DNA from 3 places in the Bradyrhizobium sp. F1.4.3 genome. Region 3 is predicted to be linked to each of the others. Evidence: predicted binding sites of a transcription regulator. Region 3 holds the regulator's gene; each other region holds the start of a gene.
The links. The regulator PhoB, encoded in region 3, activates phosphate uptake and scavenging genes when phosphate is short. The targets are predictions, from matches to a motif close to TGTCATNNANCTGTCAT.
Positions count from the first base shown of each region.

Region 1: a site for PhoB is predicted at 1,261-1,277, ahead of ugpB (sn-glycerol-3-phosphate ABC transporter substrate-binding protein UgpB). Genes of this name have one in related genera too.
Region 2: a site for PhoB is predicted at 4,180-4,196, ahead of ABIB73_RS33830 (DUF2794 domain-containing protein). Genes of this name have one in related genera too.

Region 1 is NZ_JBEPRN010000003.1:271,511-277,628, reverse strand. Features, by position in the region: gene ugpB (sn-glycerol-3-phosphate ABC transporter substrate-binding protein UgpB) at 1-1,208, opposite strand, end outside; gene ABIB73_RS13300 (CaiB/BaiF CoA transferase family protein) at 1,634-2,851, opposite strand; gene ABIB73_RS13295 (organic hydroperoxide resistance protein) at 3,028-3,453, opposite strand; gene ABIB73_RS13290 (MarR family winged helix-turn-helix transcriptional regulator) at 3,609-4,067, shown strand; tRNA gene ABIB73_RS13285 (tRNA-Ala) at 4,134-4,209, opposite strand; gene ABIB73_RS13280 (TIGR02300 family protein) at 4,304-4,711, opposite strand; gene aroA (3-phosphoshikimate 1-carboxyvinyltransferase) at 4,824-6,118, shown strand, end outside.
Region 2 is NZ_JBEPRN010000022.1:53,678-59,795, forward strand. Features, by position in the region: gene ABIB73_RS33815 (ABC transporter permease) at 1-1,813, shown strand, start outside; gene ABIB73_RS33820 (Bax inhibitor-1/YccA family protein) at 2,085-2,876, shown strand; gene ABIB73_RS33825 (GNAT family N-acetyltransferase) at 3,084-3,614, shown strand; gene ABIB73_RS33830 (DUF2794 domain-containing protein) at 3,745-4,116, opposite strand; gene ABIB73_RS33835 (DUF1223 domain-containing protein) at 4,707-5,486, opposite strand; gene acnA (aconitate hydratase AcnA) at 5,705-6,118, opposite strand, start outside.
Region 3 is NZ_JBEPRN010000008.1:92,516-98,633, reverse strand. Features, by position in the region: gene ABIB73_RS21560 (aspartate aminotransferase family protein) at 1-966, opposite strand, end outside; gene ABIB73_RS21555 (GcrA family cell cycle regulator) at 1,424-1,933, shown strand; gene phoB (phosphate regulon transcriptional regulator PhoB) at 2,189-2,896, opposite strand; gene phoU (phosphate signaling complex protein PhoU) at 2,919-3,635, opposite strand; gene pstB (phosphate ABC transporter ATP-binding protein PstB) at 3,647-4,468, opposite strand; gene pstA (phosphate ABC transporter permease PstA) at 4,465-5,310, opposite strand; gene pstC (phosphate ABC transporter permease subunit PstC) at 5,315-6,118, opposite strand, start outside.

The DNA of each region.
Region 1 (6,118 bases), on a different contig from region 3:
TCTTCCGACCAGACGTCGCGGAGCTGAACCATGTTGCCGAGGCGCAGACCGCGCGAATTGTCGGTCGGCTCCTTGTTGGTCAGCTCGATCAGCGGGGTCTCGAGATAGGGCTGATCCTTGTAGAAACCCTCTTCCTTCGCCTTGGCGTAGGCCGCCTTGGTGATCGGCAGATAGCCGGACGCCTTGTGGATATAGACCTGGCGATCGGTGTCCGAGAGGAAGGTCAGGAATTTCGCGACGCCCTTGTATTCGTCGGCCGACTTGCCGCCCATGACCCAGAGCGAGGCGCCGCCGATGATCGAGTTCTGCGGCGCGCCCTTGACGTCGGAATAATAGGGCATCGGCGCGGCGGTGAAGTTGAACTTGGCCTGCGCCTTGACGTTGCCGAAGAAGGCCGACGACGTCAGGTAGATCGCGCACTCGCCCGAGGTGAAGCGGCCTTCGCCGGTGTTGGTGCGGCCGGCATAATCGTAGGTCTTGTCCTTCTGGAGCTCGACCAGGTTTTCGAGGTGCTTGACCTGCAGCGGTCCGTTGAACTCCAGCTTGGTGTCGAAGCCGTCGAGACCGTTGGCCTTGCTGGCGAGCGGCACGTTGTGCCAGGCGGACAGCTGCTCGAGATTGACCCAGGTCACCCAGGAGCCCGAGAAGCCGCAGGTGGGGTGTCCGTTGGCGTGGAGCTTCTTGGCGGCCTCGAACGTTTCGGGCCAGGTCTTCGGGATCTCGACATTGGCCTTCTTGAGCTCGTCGAGGTTCACCCACATCACGGTCGACGACGAGTTGAAGGGGAAGGACAGCATCTCGCCCTTCGAGGTCGAGTAGTAGCCGGTGATCGCGGGCAGATAGGCCTTCGGGTCGAACTTCTCGCCGGTCTCGGCCATCAGCTTGTAGACCGGTTTGACGGCGCCGGTCGCGGCCATCATCGTCGCGGTGCCGACTTCGAACACCTGCATGATGTGCGGGGCGTTGCCGGCGCGGAACGCGGCGATGCCGGCATTCATCGTGTCGGCGTAATTGCCCTTGTAGGTCGGGATGACTTTGTAGTCGCTCTGCGCCGCGTTGAAGTCGTTGGCGAGCTTGACGATGACGTCGTTGTTGGCGCCGGTCATCGCGTGCCACCACTGGATCTCAGTCACGGCCATGGCCGGCGAGACGCCCATGCCGATCGTGACTGCAAATGCGGCAGCCGCTCCAAAGTGTCGAAGAGCCATCAAGTAAACCTCCCTTGGCCGTCAAAAAGATCGCTTGCGCTAGCAGCGCCATATGACGTTCACATGACTGTGTAAGCGGCCGAAACGAAAGCGGCAAGCGCTGGCAAAGGGAAGCCATCAAATAGGCGAACGCGAAGCGGGGCAGCCTCATCCGTTCGCGGTGCACACTCGCGCCCGCGCCGCAGTGCGGCATCGCGGATTGCGTGGGGCTGACGATCAGGCCGCGGGTTCGAAAACCTCTCCCGCTTGCGGGGAGAGGCATAGGCCGCCTTCGGCGGCCGTATCCTAAGAGACGCCGAGGCGAAGCCTCGGCGATGGCGTAGCGCCGGGTGAGGGTTCTATCCTCCTGGGGAGTCTCACTGCGGAGACACCCTCTCCCCACCCCTCTCCCGCAGGCGGGAGAGGGAGCGCACCGCCGTGAAGCTCTAGCGCTTGCGCTCGGGCCCGCAGACCGTGCCCTTCTCGACCATCGCGTCGATCTCAGCCTGGGAGTAGCCGAACTCGCCCAGCACCTCGGCAGAGTGCTGGCTGAATTTCGGCGGCAGGCGGCGCAGGCTCGGCTTGCTGCGATCGAGCCGGATCGGCGACGCCACGCCCTTGTACCAATCCTTCTCGATGACATCGCCGCGCGCGATGGTGTGCGGATTGGTCAGGGCCTGGTCGATCTTCTGCACGGGGCCTGCGGGCAGGCCCGCGGCGAGCAGGCGATCGCACAGCGGCTCGGCCTCGTGCTGGCTGAACACCGCGGCAAGCTCTGTCCGCAACGCGTCGCGGTTGGCGATGCGGTCCTTGTTGCGGGCAAAGCGCGGGTCGGTGCCGAGCTCGGGCTTGCCGATCTCTTTCGCAAGCTTGCGGAAGGTGCCGTCATTGCCGACGCCGATGAAGATGTTGTCGGTCTTGGTCGGGAAGATCGCATACGGCACGAGATTGGGGTGCTCGTTGCCGGTCAGCCCCGGCGGCTTGCCATGCATGAAATAATTCGCGGTGTGCGGATGCATAATGGCGAGGCCGGTCTCGTACAGCGTGGTCTCCAGGAACTGGCCCTGGCCGGAGCGCTGCCGCTCCGACAACGCCATCAAAATGCCGATCGCCGCATAGAGGCCGGTGGTGATGTCGACGAGCGGCACGCCGATCCGCATCGGCCCGCTCTCGGGCGAGCCGGTCGCCGCGATCATGCCGGTCATGGCCTGGATGATGGCGTCGTAGCCGGGATTGCCGCCACGCGGACCGTCGGCGCCGAAGCCGCAGATCCGGCAATGTACGAGGCGCGGGAATTTCTTGCTCAGCACGTCGTTGCCGATGCCCCACTTCTCCAGCGTGCCCGGCTTGAAATTCTCGATCAGGACGTCGGCGGTCTCCAGCATCTTGAGCAGCACGACACGGCCGCCCTCGGAGGCGAGGTCGAGACCGATCGAGCGCTTGTTGCGATTGATGCCGACGAAATAGGCCGCGTCTTCCTCGTGGAAGGGAGGACCCCAGTCGCGCACCTCGTCGCCGGCTGGCGGCTCGACCTTGATCACGTCGGCGCCATGGTCGGCGAGAATCTGCGTGCAATAGGGACCGCCGAGCACGCGCGTGAGATCGATGACGCGCAGTCCGCTCATTGCGCCTGTTGCAGCTCCAGAATCGGCGGCTTCAGTCATGCCTTCGCTTCCCCTGTGTCGATGTTGATCACAGGCCTAGCGAGGTTCGTTTGAGCCAGCAATGGCTTCCTGCGTAGAGCGTCATGCAGGCCGGTTGCCGCAATCCCGCGGCGTGGCAAATCAACGGAAGTGGCCGGCCCGAGGGGGATCTCGGACCAGCCAATCCGCATCTACGATCAGACGACCGTCAGGCGGACGTCGACATTGCCGCGGGTGGCGTTGGAATAGGGGCACACCTGGTGAGCCTTCTCGACCAGCGCCTCGGCTTCCGCGCGGGGAAGGCCCGGCAGCGAGACGGCGAGATCGATGTCGAGGCCGAACCCGCCGGCCGAGCGCGGGCCGATGCCGACGGTCGAGGTGACCGAGGCGTCAGCCGGGACCTTGGGGCCGCCCTGCGACGCCACGAACTTCATCGCGCCGATGAAGCAGGCGGCATAGCCGGCCGCAAACAGCTGTTCGGGATTGTTGCCGGCGCCGCCTCCGCCGCCGAGCTCCTTCGGCGTGGTGAGCTTGACGTCGAGCGCGCCGTCGAGGGTTGCGGCATGGCCGTCACGGCCGCCGGTGGCTTTTGCACTGGTCTTGTAGAGGACGTTCACGGACATTTTCGTCTCCTCGGGTTCTCGGTTGGGGTGCGCTTATATCGCAGACAATTAGATTGCGCGCAATTGAAATTCGCATGCCTCACATTTAATTGTTCGCAATTGAATAGGCGGCTGCCAGGGCCCAGAATGACAAGACGAATCTCACGGGATCGAACATGGCTCGAAAACAATCCGCGCTGGATCCGCAGCGGCTCGACAATCAAATCTGCTTTGCGGTCTATTCCGCCGCGCACGCCTTCAACCGCGTCTACAAGCCGCTGCTCGACCGGCTCGGCCTGACCTATCCGCAATATCTGGTGATGCTGGTGTTGTGGGAGCGCGACGACGTGCCGCTCAAGGACATCGGCGAAAAGCTGTTTCTGGATTCGGGCACGCTGACGCCGCTGCTCAAGCGGCTCGAGGCCGCCCATTTGGTCAGGCGCACGCGCTCGAGCGAGGACGAACGGCAGGTGCTGATCGCGCTGACGTCCCAGGGCCACGCGCTGAAAGAAAAGGCGCGCGCCGTGCCGCAGTCGATCCTGGCGGCGTCGGACTGCTCGGTGTCGGAGCTGGTGGCGATGAAGGACGAGATCGTCGCGCTGCGCGACCGGCTCAATGCGGTAATCGGGGAGTAGGGGAGTTCGCCAAAGCCCGCCTTCGCCCTGCGGGCTTCGGCGCACCAGCCTTCGCTTCGCGAAGGCTGGTGGAGCCAGGCGGGATCGAACCGCCGACCTCTTGCATGCCATGCAAGCGCTCTCCCAGCTGAGCTATGGCCCCGTAGTCCTTAAATGGGATGATCCTGTGGATCACTCCCGACCGGCGAGCCTGGTGACTCGCGCGGTGCACCCTTTTTCACAGATCAGGGCTGATCTCAAGTCTCTTCATCACCACCGACATCACCAATGATGTCCGTGACGTCCTCATCGCCCTCTTCTTCGTCGGCAATGAAGGTCGAATCATCGTCATCGTCGTCATCGAGGGTCTCGTCGACCTCGATGTCGTCCTCGGATTCGGGCACGACGGCCTTGACCTTGCCGGTGTTCTCCTCGGCGTCGGCCTCCTCGAGCGAGACCTCCTCGACCTCCGCCGGCTCCGGCGCGGCGTCGGCCACAGGTGCGTGCCGAGGTTCCGCGCCGCGGGTCGCGCGCGCGGGTGCCACAGGTGCAATCGGCACCACCTCGCCGGTATACGGCGAGATCACCGGATTCTTGTTGAGGTCGTAGAACTTCTTGCCCGTAGTTGGGCAAATGCGTTTGGTTCCGAGTTCGGACTTGGCCACGGCAGAGGAATCCTGGGAATGTCTGAAAAGCGGTGCTTCACTTGGCTAGTTGGCGGCCCGCTGTCAATAGCGCATTACGGGAGAAAGACATGCCCGTGACGACGGGGAGGCCATGTGGTACCTGCCCCGCGAGCCCCGCAGGGATGGCCGGGGAGCATCCAAGGACACGATCTTGACCCATTCCGACCAACCGAGGCCGCTCCAGTCTCGTGCCAGCGGCCCCCTGACCGGGAAAGTACGGGTGCCCGGGGACAAGTCGATCTCCCACCGCGCCCTCATCCTGGGCGCGCTTGCTGTCGGCGAGACCCGGATTTCGGGCCTGCTCGAGGGCGAGGACGTCCTCAACACCGCCAAATCCATGCAGGCGCTGGGCGCAACCGTGGAGCGCACCGGGGATTTCGCCTGGTCCGTGCGCGGTGTCGGGGTGGGCGGGTTTGCGGAGCCCAAGGCGCCGCTGGATTTCGGCAATTCCGGGACCGGGTGCCGGCTGGTCATGGGAGCCGTCGCCGGCTGTCCGATTTCGGCGGTGTTCGACGGCGATGCCTCGCTGCGTACCCGTCCGATGCGCCGGATCCTGGATCCGCTCGAAAAGATGGGTGCCAAGGTCGTTTCCGGCGGGGAGGGCGGCCGTCTGCCGCTGACCGTCCAGGGCGCGCGCGATCCGCTGCCGATCACCTACAAGACCCCGGTCGCCTCGGCCCAGATCAAATCGGCGGTGCTGCTGGCGGGCCTCGCCGCGCCGGGCAGCACGACGGTCATCGAGAGCGAGGCCAGCCGTGACCATACGGAATTGATGCTGAAGCATTTTGGCGCCGACATCATCTCGGCGGTCGAAGGTGCGCATGGCCGTCGCATCACGCTCGTCGGCCAACCGGAATTGCACGGGGCCACCGTCGTTGTGCCCGCCGATCCCTCTTCGGCGGCATTTCCGGTTGTCGCGGCCCTGATCGTCGAAGGTTCCGATGTCGTCCTGTCCGACGTCATGACCAATCCGCTGCGGACCGGCTTGTTCACGACACTCCGTGAAATGGGCGCTTCGATCGAGGAGCGCGAAGCCCGCGGCGATGCCGGCGAGCCGATGGCGCAGCTGCGCGTGCGCGCGTCAAAACTGCGCGGTGTCGAGGTGCCGCCGGAGCGCGCGCCCTCGATGATCGATGAATATCTGGTACTGGCGGTCGCGGCCGCCTTCGCCGAAGGCACGACCATCATGCGCGGCCTGCAGGAGCTGCGCGTCAAGGAATCCGACCGCTTAGAAGCCACCGCGGACATGCTGCGCGTCAACGGCGTGAAGGTCGAGGTCTCCGGCGACGATCTGATCGTCGAGGGCCGTGGCCATGTCCCCGGCGGCGGCCTCGTCGCCACCCACATGGACCATCGCATCGCGATGTCCGCCCTGGTCATGGGCTG
Region 2 (6,118 bases), on a different contig from region 3:
GGTCCGCAGCCGCTCCAATGCCTCGCCGCAGCTCGAGCGCAATATCAGCCGCTTCACGCAATTCCTGACCCTGGTCGGCCTCGCCGCGCTGCTGGTCGGCGGCGTCGGCGTCGCCAACGCCGTGAAGAGCCATATCGACCGCCGGCTCGAGGTGATCGCGGCCTTCAAGGCCGTCGGCGCCACGGGGCGCGACGTGTTCGGCATCTATCTCGCGCAGGTCATCCTGCTCGCGGGAATCGGCTCGGTGATCGGGCTTGCGCTCGGTGCCGCGATGCCGTTTGCCATCGTCGGCCTGTTCGGCAAGCTCCTGCCGCTGCCGGTGGTGCCGGCCGTGCATGCCGACGAGCTCGCGCTGTCCTTCGTCTACGGCCTCCTGACCGCGCTCGCCTTCGGCCTGTGGCCGCTCGGGCGCGTCCACGACGTGCCCGTCGCGGCGCTGTTCCGCGACACCATCAGCAACGAATGGCACCGGCCGCGCTGGCGCTATCTCGCCTTCATGGGCGTCGTCGTCGCCCTGCTCGTCGCCGTCGTAATCGGACTGTCCTTCGACAAGCGCATCGCCGCGGTGTTCGTGCTCTCCTCCGTCATCGTGTTCGCGCTGCTCCGCGGTGTCGCCGCGCTATTGATGGCGATCGCGCGGCGGCTGCCGCGCACGCGGCTGCCGATGCTGCGGCTTGCGATCGCCAACATCCACCGCCCGGGCGCACTGACGCCGTCCGTCGTGCTGTCGCTCGGTCTCGGGCTCGCCGTGCTCGTCACCATCACCCAGATCGACGGCAATCTGCGCCGGCAATTTCTCGCCGCGCTGCCAGATCGCGCGCCGTCGTTCTACTTCATCGACATTCCGAGCACACAGGCGGTGCAGTTCGACGGCTATCTCCACCAGATCGTTCCGGATGCGAAGGTCGAGGACGTGCCGATGCTGCGCGGGCGCATCGTGGCCGCGCGTGGTGTCCGCGCCGAGGACCTCAAGCCCACGACCGATTCCGAATGGGTGCTGCAAAGCGACCGCGGCCTGACCTATACCGGCGAACTGCCGAAAGGCTCCAAGGTGGTCGAGGGCGAGTGGTGGGGCGCCGACTATTCCGGCCCGCCGCTGGTCTCGATGGAGAAGAAGATCGCCGACGGGCTCGGCCTCAGGCTCGGCGACGAGATCGTGGTCAACGTGCTCGGCCGCGACATCCCGGCCAGAATCGGCAATCTGCGCACCATCGACTGGCAGGGGCTCGGCATCAATTTCGTCCTCGTGTTCTCGCCGAACGCCTTCAAGGGCGCGCCGCATACCCACATCGCGACGCTGACGGAGGCCGGCGGCGACGCAGGCAGCGACGGCAGGATCATCAAGCAGGTCGCGGACGCCTATCCCATGGTGACGAGCGTGCGCGTGCGCGAGGTGATGGAGACGGTCGGCTCGGTCGTGACCAATCTGGCGCTCGCGATCCGCGGCGCCAGCGCCGTGACCCTGATCTCGGCGATCCTGGTGCTGGGCGGCGCGCTCGCTGCCGGCCATCGTCACCGGGTCTATGATGCCGTGATCCTGAAGACGCTGGGCGCGACGCGGCTGCGGCTGCTCGGCGCCTATGCGCTCGAGTATCTCCTGATCGGGCTCGCCACCGCGGTGTTCGGCGTTTTCGCCGGCAGTATCGCGGCCTGGATGATTGTGACGCGGCTGATGACGCTGAGCTTCGTCTGGCAGGCCGGCAGCGCGGCCGGCGTGGTCGCGGCCGCCCTGGTCGTCACCGTCGGGCTCGGGCTCGCCGGCACCCTGCTGGCGCTGAACAAAAAGCCCGCCACGGTGTTGCGTAATTTGTGACAAAAGGTAGCGGGTGGTCGCGCGGGAGCGGAATCGCCCGATTCCCGCGGTTAACCACCTCCGCCCGTCAGGATTGTGAGCGGAGGGCGACATTCAGCCGCGCGTGGACGGTTGCAGCGAATGTGTTAGTTTCCCACATATCGGACGGGTTCGGAGCCCCGATTGTTAGCCAAATTTAATGTCGGCAGACATCGGTATCCGAGATAGAATTTGACGAACCGGCGGCATGGCAACCCTCGTGCCGGACCGGGCAACCAACGGGAATTCGACCATGTCGGACCTAGACCGTAACTACGCTTCTCCTTTCGGCAGGGCCGCCGGGCGTGTTGACGCCGCGACGGTCGACGCCGGCCTGCGCGCTTACATGCTGCGCATCTACAATTACATGAGCATCGGCCTCGCCATCACCGGCCTGGCCGCGCTCGGCGTCTACATGGCTGCCGTGACGGATATTCCGACGCCGGAAGCCGTCCGCGTCGGCAAGCTGTTCCTGACGCCGTTCGGCTACGCGATGTTCGTGAGCCCGCTGAAATGGCTGTTCATGCTGGCCCCGCTCGCCATGGTGTTCGTGATCTCGGCAGGCATCAACCGTCTCGCCCCCTCGACCGCCCAGATCCTGTTCTGGGTGTTCGCGGCGCTGATGGGCGTCTCGCTGTCCTCGATCTTCCTGGTGTTCACGCACACCTCGATCGTGCGGGTGTTCTTCATCACCGCGGCGACCTTCGGCGCGCTAAGCCTCTACGGCTACACCACCAAGCGTGACATGAGCGGGATGGGATCGTTCCTGTTCATGGGCCTGATCGGCATCATCATCGCAAGCCTGGTCAACCTGTTCCTGGCCAGCACGGCGTTGCAGTTCATCGTGTCGGTGGTCGGCGTGCTGGTGTTCGCGGGCCTCACCGCCTGGGACACCCAGCGGCTGAAGAACGACTACATCTACGGCTACGCCTCGGCCGGCGGTGACATCGCAGAGCGTGCGGCGATCACCGGTGCGCTGTCGCTTTATTTGAACTTCATCAACCTGTTCACGCTGCTGTTGCAGCTCCTCGGCCAGCGCGACTAAGCGTTACGACGAGAGAACGGATGCGAACCCCGGCCGAAAGGCCGGGGTTTTTGTTTGCGTAACTCTCCGCCATGCCCGGGCTTGTCCCGGGCACCCACGAACTTGGCAACCGCAATCACGAAAGAACGTGGATGGCCGGGACAAGCCCGGCCATGACGTATGCGGAAACAGCGTTGCTCGTGGCGGCGCCTTTGCTATCTTCTCCGCATGTCTGCACCAGAAATCAGGCCCGCCACCGAGGCCGACCTCCCCGCCATTACCGCCATCTACCAGCAGGCCGTCCGCGAGGGCACCGCGACGTTCGAGCTGGAGCCGCCCGATCTCGCCGAGATGACGCGGCGCTATCGCGCGCTGGTCGACGGCGGCTACCCCTATTTCGTCGCCATCCTCGATCGGCGTGTCGCAGGCTATGCCTATGCCGGCGCCTACCGGCCGCGGCCGGCCTATCGCTTCACGGTGGAGAACTCGATCTATCTCGATCCATCCTTCCACCGCCGCGGCATCGGGCTGTTGCTGCTGGCGCGGCTGATCACCGAATGCGAGGCGCGCGGCTTTCGCCAGATGATTGCCGTCATCGGCGATTCCGCCAATGCCGGCTCGATCGGCGTGCACACCAAGGGCGGCTTCACGATGATCGGCACGCATCCGAATGTCGGACTGAAATTCGGCCGCTGGCTCGACACGGTGATGATGCAGCGCGACCTCGGCGAGGGCAGCACGAGCGTGCCGGCGCCTTAGTCCTGTCTCATACCCACCGTCATTACGGGATGCGCCGCAAGGCGCAGGCCCGGAATTCATACCCCCGACTGGTGGTTATGGATTCCGGGCTCGCGACTTCGTCGCGCCCCGGAATGACGAGAAGAGATGGCTACACCACCGCCAGCTTGCGGTCGATCACCAGGAGCACGCGCTCGAGCTCGTGGCCGCGACGCAGGATCAGGCCGGTCGCCGAGATCACGCTGTACATGCCCTGCTTGCGCGCGAGCCGCGGATCTTTCTCGATGCGATAGATCGGCACTTCGGAGGCACGGCGAAAGACCGAGAACACCGCGCGGTCTTTCAGGAAGTCGATGGCATAGTCGCGCCACTCGCCGTCGGCGACCATGCGGCCGTAGAGGTTGAGGATGCGGTTCAGTTCGAGCCGATTGAACACCACCCGGTTCGGTTGGACATTCGCAGCGGCGGGGCGCGCCACTGCGCGCTGCTCGCTCGGATCGGCATCCTCCGACGTCAGACTCATGGAACGCCTCCTGTCGCATCAGCATGGTCGCGCCCGCGAGGACCGTTCCCGGAACCGCGGATCATGACAATTGCATGATTGCGCCAACCGTTCGCCACTGCAAGAGGCTCTTGAAGGGGCTCCGGCTCAACGCGCCAAATCGGTCGCGAATCATGACACACGCAACGGTGGAACTTCTCAGCGGCAAACCGTCACGGGATCGTTAGCAGGAATCATAGTATCGCCGCTTTTCCGCCTAGCGACTGCCGCCCTGCACTGCGAAAAGAGCTGTGTGCGTTGACCCGGTCCTTTCGGTTCCGGATTCCTCAGCCCCCAGCCCCCCGGGGTCGTCGGGATCGGGTCTGTGCGCACGACAAGGAGGGCCAACGCGAGTTGGTCCTTTTTTGTTTGTGTGGGGATGTGCCTGCCGCCGCGCTCTTCCGTCACCGCGCACTCTCTCCCCTCATCCTGAGGAGCCGCGTAAGCGGCGTCTCGAAGGATCGAGGCCGAGCTGCTTCAGCCGGGCCTGCGTGGTTCGAGACGCGCAAGAGCGCGCTCCTCGCCATGAGGATTGAGAGTGGTCCCCGGAGATCAGAGAATCTAAGCGCGCTTCAGTGCAGCGACGTGTACGCCGCGCCCAGCATCGGGCCCGGTTTCTCGCGGCTGCCATCCTGGACATAGACCACCGCGCCGTCGACGCCATCGCGCGATGTGAGGTTCTCGATCGGCACCGTCCAGCTTTCCTGATGTCCGCTCCAGTCACCGACCTTGAGCAGGTTGCGAACGACGTTGTGATAGGTGATCTGCTGTCCGCGATTTTCGCCGCGGCTGATCTCGATCGGCACCGATTTTGCGATCGAGCAGATCCAGACCTCGCCATGCGAGATCGCCGGCTCCTTGCTCGCGGCGACCGACACGTTGATCTGCTTGCCCGCGAGTGACATCGTCACCGGCACGCTCATCACGCCGGCGCCCTTGTCGGTCTTGCCGATCGCGCTTTCGATGCCGGCGCGGTCGCTGCCGATGACATGCGCGGCGCCATTGACCACGACCTGCGGCGTATAGACCTCGCGGTCACCGCGCATGCGCGAATAGGCGCGCTGCCGAGCCGAGAAGCGCGAATCCGCCAGCGTGTCCTTCCAGCCGAGATAGTCCCAATAGTCGATCGGCATGCTCAGTGCGATGATCGAGGGATCGTTGGCGAGATCGCCGATGACCTTGTCGGCGGGCGGGCAGGACGAGCAGCCCTGCGAGGTGAAGAGCTCGACCACGGCGCGGGGATCGGCCTCGGCGGGACGGATGACCGCGACGATTGCGCAGATGCCGAGTGCTCCCGACCAGAGTGCCCCGGACCACCGCGAAACCAAATGAGAAGCCATCATTCCAGTCATCTCGAACGTCACACCCTGGTACTCGTGGGGGAAGATCCTATCGCCTGATGGTCACCGTAGTCTTACGGGCACGGCACGTCCAACCGTCCGATGCGAAGTTTTCCGCCGGGCGGGCCCATCTGAAGCGTGCCGTAACGCGTGAAAGCGGCCTTGTGATAGGCCGCCTTCATTTAACCTTCTACTCACTTAGCGGTGAGCCACCGTTCACAAATCCGCGCTTAGGCAGCGAGTTTGCGCAGCACATAGTGCAGGATGCCGCCGTTGCGGTAGTAATCGAGCTCGTCCAGCGTATCGATGCGGCAAAGCAGCGAAACGCGCTGCAACGAACCGTCGCCGGAGACGATCTCCGCGGTCAGCTTCTGACGCGGCTTCAGATCGCCGACGAGGCCGCGCAGCGTGACCTTCTCGTCGCCCTTCAGGCCGAGCGACGACCAGGAGGTGCCGTCCTCGAAAGTCAGCGGCAGCACGCCCATGCCGACCAGGTTGGAGCGGTGGATGCGCTCGAAGCTCTGGCAGATCACGGCGCGCACGCCGAGCAGACGCGTGCCCTTCGCAGCCCAGTCGCGCGAGGAGCCGTTGCCGTATTCGGCACCGGCGAACACGACCAGCGGCACTTCCTCGTGCTGGTACTT
Region 3 (6,118 bases):
GGGATGACGGTCGATCACGGAGGCGAGCTTCTGCTTGAGCAGCAGCGACATCTTCTGCACGTGGTCGAAGAAGCCGGGCTTGAGCATGACGTCGAGCACGGCGTTCGCCGCGGAGACCGCGAGCGGATTGCCGCCGAAGGTCGAACCGTGCGAGCCGGGCGTCATGCCGGAGGCCGCTTCCGCGGTCGCAAGGCAGGCGCCAATCGGGAAACCGCCGCCGAGCGCCTTGGCCAGCGACATCACGTCCGGCGCGACGCCGAAACGGCGATGCGCGAAGAGATCGCCGGTGCGGCCCATGCCGGTCTGCACCTCGTCGAACGCCAGCAGCATCTCGCGCTCGTCGCAGAGCTGGCGCAGCGCCTTGAGGAACGCCGGCGTCGCCGAACGCACACCGCCCTCGCCCTGGATCGGCTCGATCAGGATACCGGCGGTCTGCGGGCCGATCGCCTTCTTCACAGCATCAAGGTCGCCATGCGGGACCTGGTCGAAGCCGTCCATCGGCGGACCGAAACCTTCGAGATATTTTGCCGAGCCGGTCGCAGCCAGCGTCGCCAGCGTACGGCCATGGAAGGCACCCTCGAAGGTGATCATGCGATAGCGATCGGGATGGCCTTTCATGGCCTGGTAGCGGCGCACGACCTTGATCACGCATTCCAGCGCTTCGGCGCCGGAATTGCAGAAGAACACGAAGTCCGCGAAACTCTCGTTGCAAAGGCGGGCCGCGAGCTTCTCGCCGTCCGGGCTCTGGAACAGGTTCGACATGTGCCAGAGCTTTGTGGCCTGCTCCTGCAACGCCTTGACCAGCGCGGGATGGGCATGGCCGAGCGCATTCACCGCCACGCCCGAGGTGAAATCGAGATAGCGATCACCATTGGTCGCAATCAGCCAGCAGCCCTCGCCGCGTTCGAAACCGAGATCGGTCCTGGCGAAAACGGGGAGCAAATGCGGCGCTGCGCTGTTGGTCATGACGGTCACTTGGGTGTTGAGGACAGCCTGTACGTGCTTCACGCAGCGCACCATTGACTGGCCCGGAAAACGAAACGTGCCGCCTTTTAAGGGCGGCACGCACCACCATCTTATGCTTGGCACCACGGGTGTCAATGCCGCCCGGAAAGCCTCGCGAAACGCTGAATCCGTAGTCTTGCGGTGACGAATTTGCGGGGTTTTGGCCACGGAACATGTGGAAGCGAGTCGGCGGACTCTTGCGCGCGAGTCACGCCATATTGTAGCGTTTGGCTTGTCAGATACGACATCTCGTGCAGCAGTTCTGATCCTCTAGGTCCTCATGTACCGGCGTAAACGTTCGGGCGTTATTGGCGCGCCCGGCGAGCCTTAAGGGATTCTGACGGCACGGGTTTTTCGAGGCTTAGGCATTCGTTGTGCAGCCCCAGAATGGCAGGCGCGCGACGAAGGAAAGGGTGCAATGACGGTTTTGACCTGGTCCGACGATCGCGTCGAACAGCTGAAAAAGCTCTGGGAGGCCGGACTTTCGGCCAGCCAGATCGCAGCCGAGCTCGGCAATGTGACCCGCAACGCCGTGATCGGCAAGGTGCACAGGCTCGGGTTGTCCGGCCGCGCCAAGAGCCCGTCTTCGGCGGCGCCGAGGCCGCGCAAGGCGCGTCCCGCGCAGCACATGATGCGGGTGACCCGGCCGATCGCGCGCGGCAACACCGCGCTGGCGCAGGCCTTCGAGGTCGAGGTGGAGCCTGATCCGGTCACCTACGACAACGTGGTGCCGATGAGCCAGCGGCTGTCGCTGCTCGAATTGAACGAGGCGACCTGCCACTGGCCGGTCGGCGATCCTTCGAGCCCGGATTTCTTCTTCTGCGGCGGCAAGGCGCTCTCCGGCCTGCCCTATTGCGCCCAGCATTCGCGCGTCGCGTACCAGCCGGCGGCGGATCGCCGACGGGCGGCACCGAAGCCCGCGCGGTGAGTCAGTTCTGAAATCAAGATGGAGCCGTCACACGATGACGGCCCAGCAAACTCGATGTCGTCCCGGACAAGCGCGCCCTAAGCGCGCGCAGATCCGGGACCCATAGCCACTGCAAGATGTGGCTACGGAGACTCGGGGTTACCTTCTTCGCGCAACAACTACGCCCTGTGGTTATGGGTCCCGGATCTGCGCTTACGCTTGTCCGGGACGACACTGAGAACGTGGCTGCAATCCGCTAACACAACGCCCCCAGCCTTACGCCTGCTCCGCCTTCGCAAAGCGATCATCTAGCGCATAGCCCGCGCCGCGCACGGTGCGGATCGGGTCCTGCTCGCGGCCGAGATTGAGCAGCTTGCGCAGGCGGCCGATATGCACGTCGACGGTGCGCTCGTCGATGTAGATGTCACGACCCCAGACACTGTCGAGCAACTGCTCGCGCGAGAACACGCGGCCGGGATGCTCCAGGAAGAACTCGAGCAGGCGATATTCGGTCGGGCCGAGATCGATCGGCCGGCCCGAGCGCGCCACGCGGCGTTTTTCCCGGTCGAGCTCGATGTCGCCAAAAGCCAGTACGGTGGCGAGCCGCTCGGGGCTTGCGCGCCTGAGCAGTCCCTTCACGCGTGCCAGGAGCTCCGGCACCGAGAACGGCTTGACGATGTAGTCGTCGGCCCCGGTCGCAAGTCCGCGCACCCGCTCGCTCTCCTCGCCGCGCGCGGTGAGCATGATGATCGGGAGCTGCTTGGTGTCGGACCGGGCACGCAAGCGCCGGCACAACTCGATCCCGGAGAGGCCCGGCAGCATCCAGTCGAGCACGATCAGGTCGGGGATGTGCTCCTTGAGGCGGGTGTCGGCGTCGTCGCCGCGCATCACCGTCTCGACGTCATAGCCGTCGCCTTCCAGGTTGTAGCGAAGCAGCTCGGTGAGAGCTTCCTCATCCTCAACCACCATAATGCGTGCGCCCATCGGGTCGTCGCTCCTTAAGTGTTCAAGTATTCGGAACCGTCGTGGCGAAGGTCGTCATATCACCCTTCGGGCGTTTGTCGGTCATCGCCTGACCTTCGATCATGTAGAACACGGTCTCGGCGATATTGGTGGCGTGGTCACCGATCCGCTCGATGTTCTTGGCGCAGAACATCAGGTGGATACAGAACGAGATGTTGCGCGGATCCTCCATCATGTAGGTAAGGAGCTCGCGGAACAGCGAGGTGCAGATGGCGTCGACTTCCTCGTCGCCCTTCCACACCGCCATCGCCGCCGGCAGGTCGTGCGCGGCATAGGCGTCCAGCACCGATTTGACCTGCTGCTGCACGAGGTCGGTCATGTGCTCGAGGCCGCGGAACAGCTTGAGCGGATGAAAATCGGTCTCCAGCGCCGCGACGCGCTTGCCCATGTTCTTGGCGAGGTCGCCAATGCGCTCGAGATCGGTCGCGACGCGCATCGCACCGACGATCTCGCGCAGGTCGATCGCCATCGGCTGGCGGCGCGCGATGGTGAGCACGGCGCGCTCCTCGATCTTCTTCTGAAGCGCGTCGATCTCGACGTCGGTTGCGACCACGCGCTGGCCGAGCGGGACGTCGCGGCGGATCAGCGCATCGACGGAATCGACGATCATGCGCTCGGCGAGGCCGCCCATCTCGGCGACCAGCCGAGTGAGTTCCTGGAGGTCGGTGTCGAAGGCCTTTGCGGTATGTTCGGAACCCATGTCCTGTCTCCTCAGCCGAAGCGGCCGGTGATGTAGTCCTGCGTGCGCCGATCGGTCGGCGAGGTAAAGATCTTGCTGGTGTCGTCGAACTCGATCAGCTCGCCGAGATACATGAAGGCGGTCTTGTCGGAGACGCGTGCCGCCTGCTGCATGTTGTGGGTGACGATCGCGATCGTGTAGTTCTCGGACAATTCCTGAATCAGCTCCTCGACCTTGGCGGTCGAGATCGGATCGAGCGCCGAGCAGGGCTCGTCGAACAGAATCACCTCGGGCCGCACCGCGACCGTGCGGGCGATGCAGAGGCGCTGCTGCTGGCCGCCGGAGAGCGACAGCCCGGAGGCGTTGAGCTTGTCCTTGACCTCGTTCCAGAGCGCGCCGCCCCGCAGCGCCTTCTCGACACGGCCGTCCATCTCCGACTTCGAGATCTTCTCATAGAGGCGGATGCCGAAGGCGATGTTCTCGTAGATCGTCATCGGGAACGGCGTCGGCTTCTGGAACACCATGCCGACCCGCGCGCGCAGCAGATTGAGGTCGAGCTTGGTGTCGAGGATGTTGGTCTGGTCGAGCATGAGCTGACCGGTGGCACGCTGGCCCGGATAGAGATCGTACATCCGGTTGAAGATGCGCAGCAGGGTCGACTTGCCGCAGCCCGACGGGCCGATGAACGCCGTGACGCGGTTGGTGCCGAGCGCCAGGTTGATGTTCTTCAGCGCATGGTGCTCGCCGTAATAGAAATTGAGATTGCGCACCGTCACCTTGGCCGGCGCCTCGGGCAGCGTTGGCGTCTGGGGAAGCCCGCCGGCCGCGCTCATTGATACGGAAAGATCACTCATTTTGCGGTCCTCTCGGCGCCAAGGATGCGCGCGCCAATGTTAAGGGCAAGCACGGTCAGGGTGATGAGCAGCGCCCCGCTCCAGGCCAGCTGCTTCCAGTAAGCGTAGGGGCTCTGCACGAAGTTGTTGATGGTGACCGGCAGGTTCGCCATCGTCTTGTTCAGGCTGAGGCTGAAGAACTGGTTCGACAGCGCGGTGAAGAGCAGCGGCGCGGTTTCACCGGCGACGCGGGCGGTTGCGAGCAGCACGCCGGTGATGAGGCCGGAGCGCGCAGCGCGATAGGCGATGCGCTTGATCACCAGCGAGCGCGGCAGGCCGAGCGCGGAGGCCGCCTCGCGCAGCGCGTTCGGCACCAGGAGCAGCATGTCCTCGGTCGTGCGCAGCACCACCGGGATCACGATGACGGCGAGCGCCAGTGCGCCCGCGATTGCCGAGAAGCCGCGCATCGGCACCACCACGGCGCCATAGATAAACAGGCCGATGATGATCGAGGGCGCCGACAAGAGGATGTCGTTGATGAAGCGGATCACCGAGGTCAGCTTGTCGTTGCGGCCGTACTCGGCGAGATAGGTGCCGGCGAACATGCCGAGCGGCGCGCCGATGCCGACGCCGAGCACCGTCATGATCAGCGAGCCGACGATGGCGTTGAGCAGGCCGCCCTCGGTCGAGCCGGGCGGCGGCGTGTTCTCAGTAAAGAGCTGGACGTTGAGACCGGCCAGGCCGTTGTAAAGCAGCGTGATCAGGATCAGCGCGAGCCAGGTGACGCCGAAGGCGGCGGCGGCGATGCAGAGCCCGCGGACGACGATGTCCTTGCGGCGGCGGCGTGAATAGATCGGGTTCATGGCGTCAATTCCCCGCCTTCTTTTCCAGCCGCATCAGCATCAGCCGCGCTGCCGCGAGCACGAAGAACGTCAGTACGAACAGCAGCAGGCCGAGCAGGATCAGGCCGGACTGGTGCAGGCCGTCGCTCTCGGCGAACTCGCTGGCGATCGCCGCCGAGATCGTGGTGCCCGGCGCGAAGATCGACGACGAGATGCGGAACGAGTTGCCGATGATGAAGGTCACCGCCATGGTCTCGCCGAGCGCGCGTCCCAGCGCCAGCATGACGCCGCCGATGACGCCGACGCGGGTGTAGGGGATGACCACGCTGCGGACGACTTCCCAGGTGGTGCAGCCGACGCCGTAAGCCGCCTCTTTCAGCACCGGCGGCACGGTCTTGAATACGTCGACCGAGATCGAGGTGATGAAGGGCAGCACCATGATGGCGAGGATCAGCGCGGCGTTGAACAGGCTGAGATAGGACGGCGGACCGGCGAAGATCGCACCCAGCACGGGGATGCCGTCGAATATCTTGATCATGAAGGGCTGGAAGGTGTTGGCCAGGAACGGGCCCAGCACAAAGAAACCCCACATGCCGTAGATGATCGAGGGGATGCCGGCGAGCAGCTCGATCGCCATGCCGATCGGACGGCGCAGCCATTGCGGGCAGAGCTCGGTCAGGAAGATTGCAATGCCCAGACCGACCGGAATCGCGATCAGCATCGCGATGAAGGAGGTGACGAGCGTGCCGTACATCGGCCCGAGCGCGCCGAGCACGGGCGGATCGGCCGATGGCGCCCAGCGCTGCGTCCACAGGAACGCCAGGCCGTA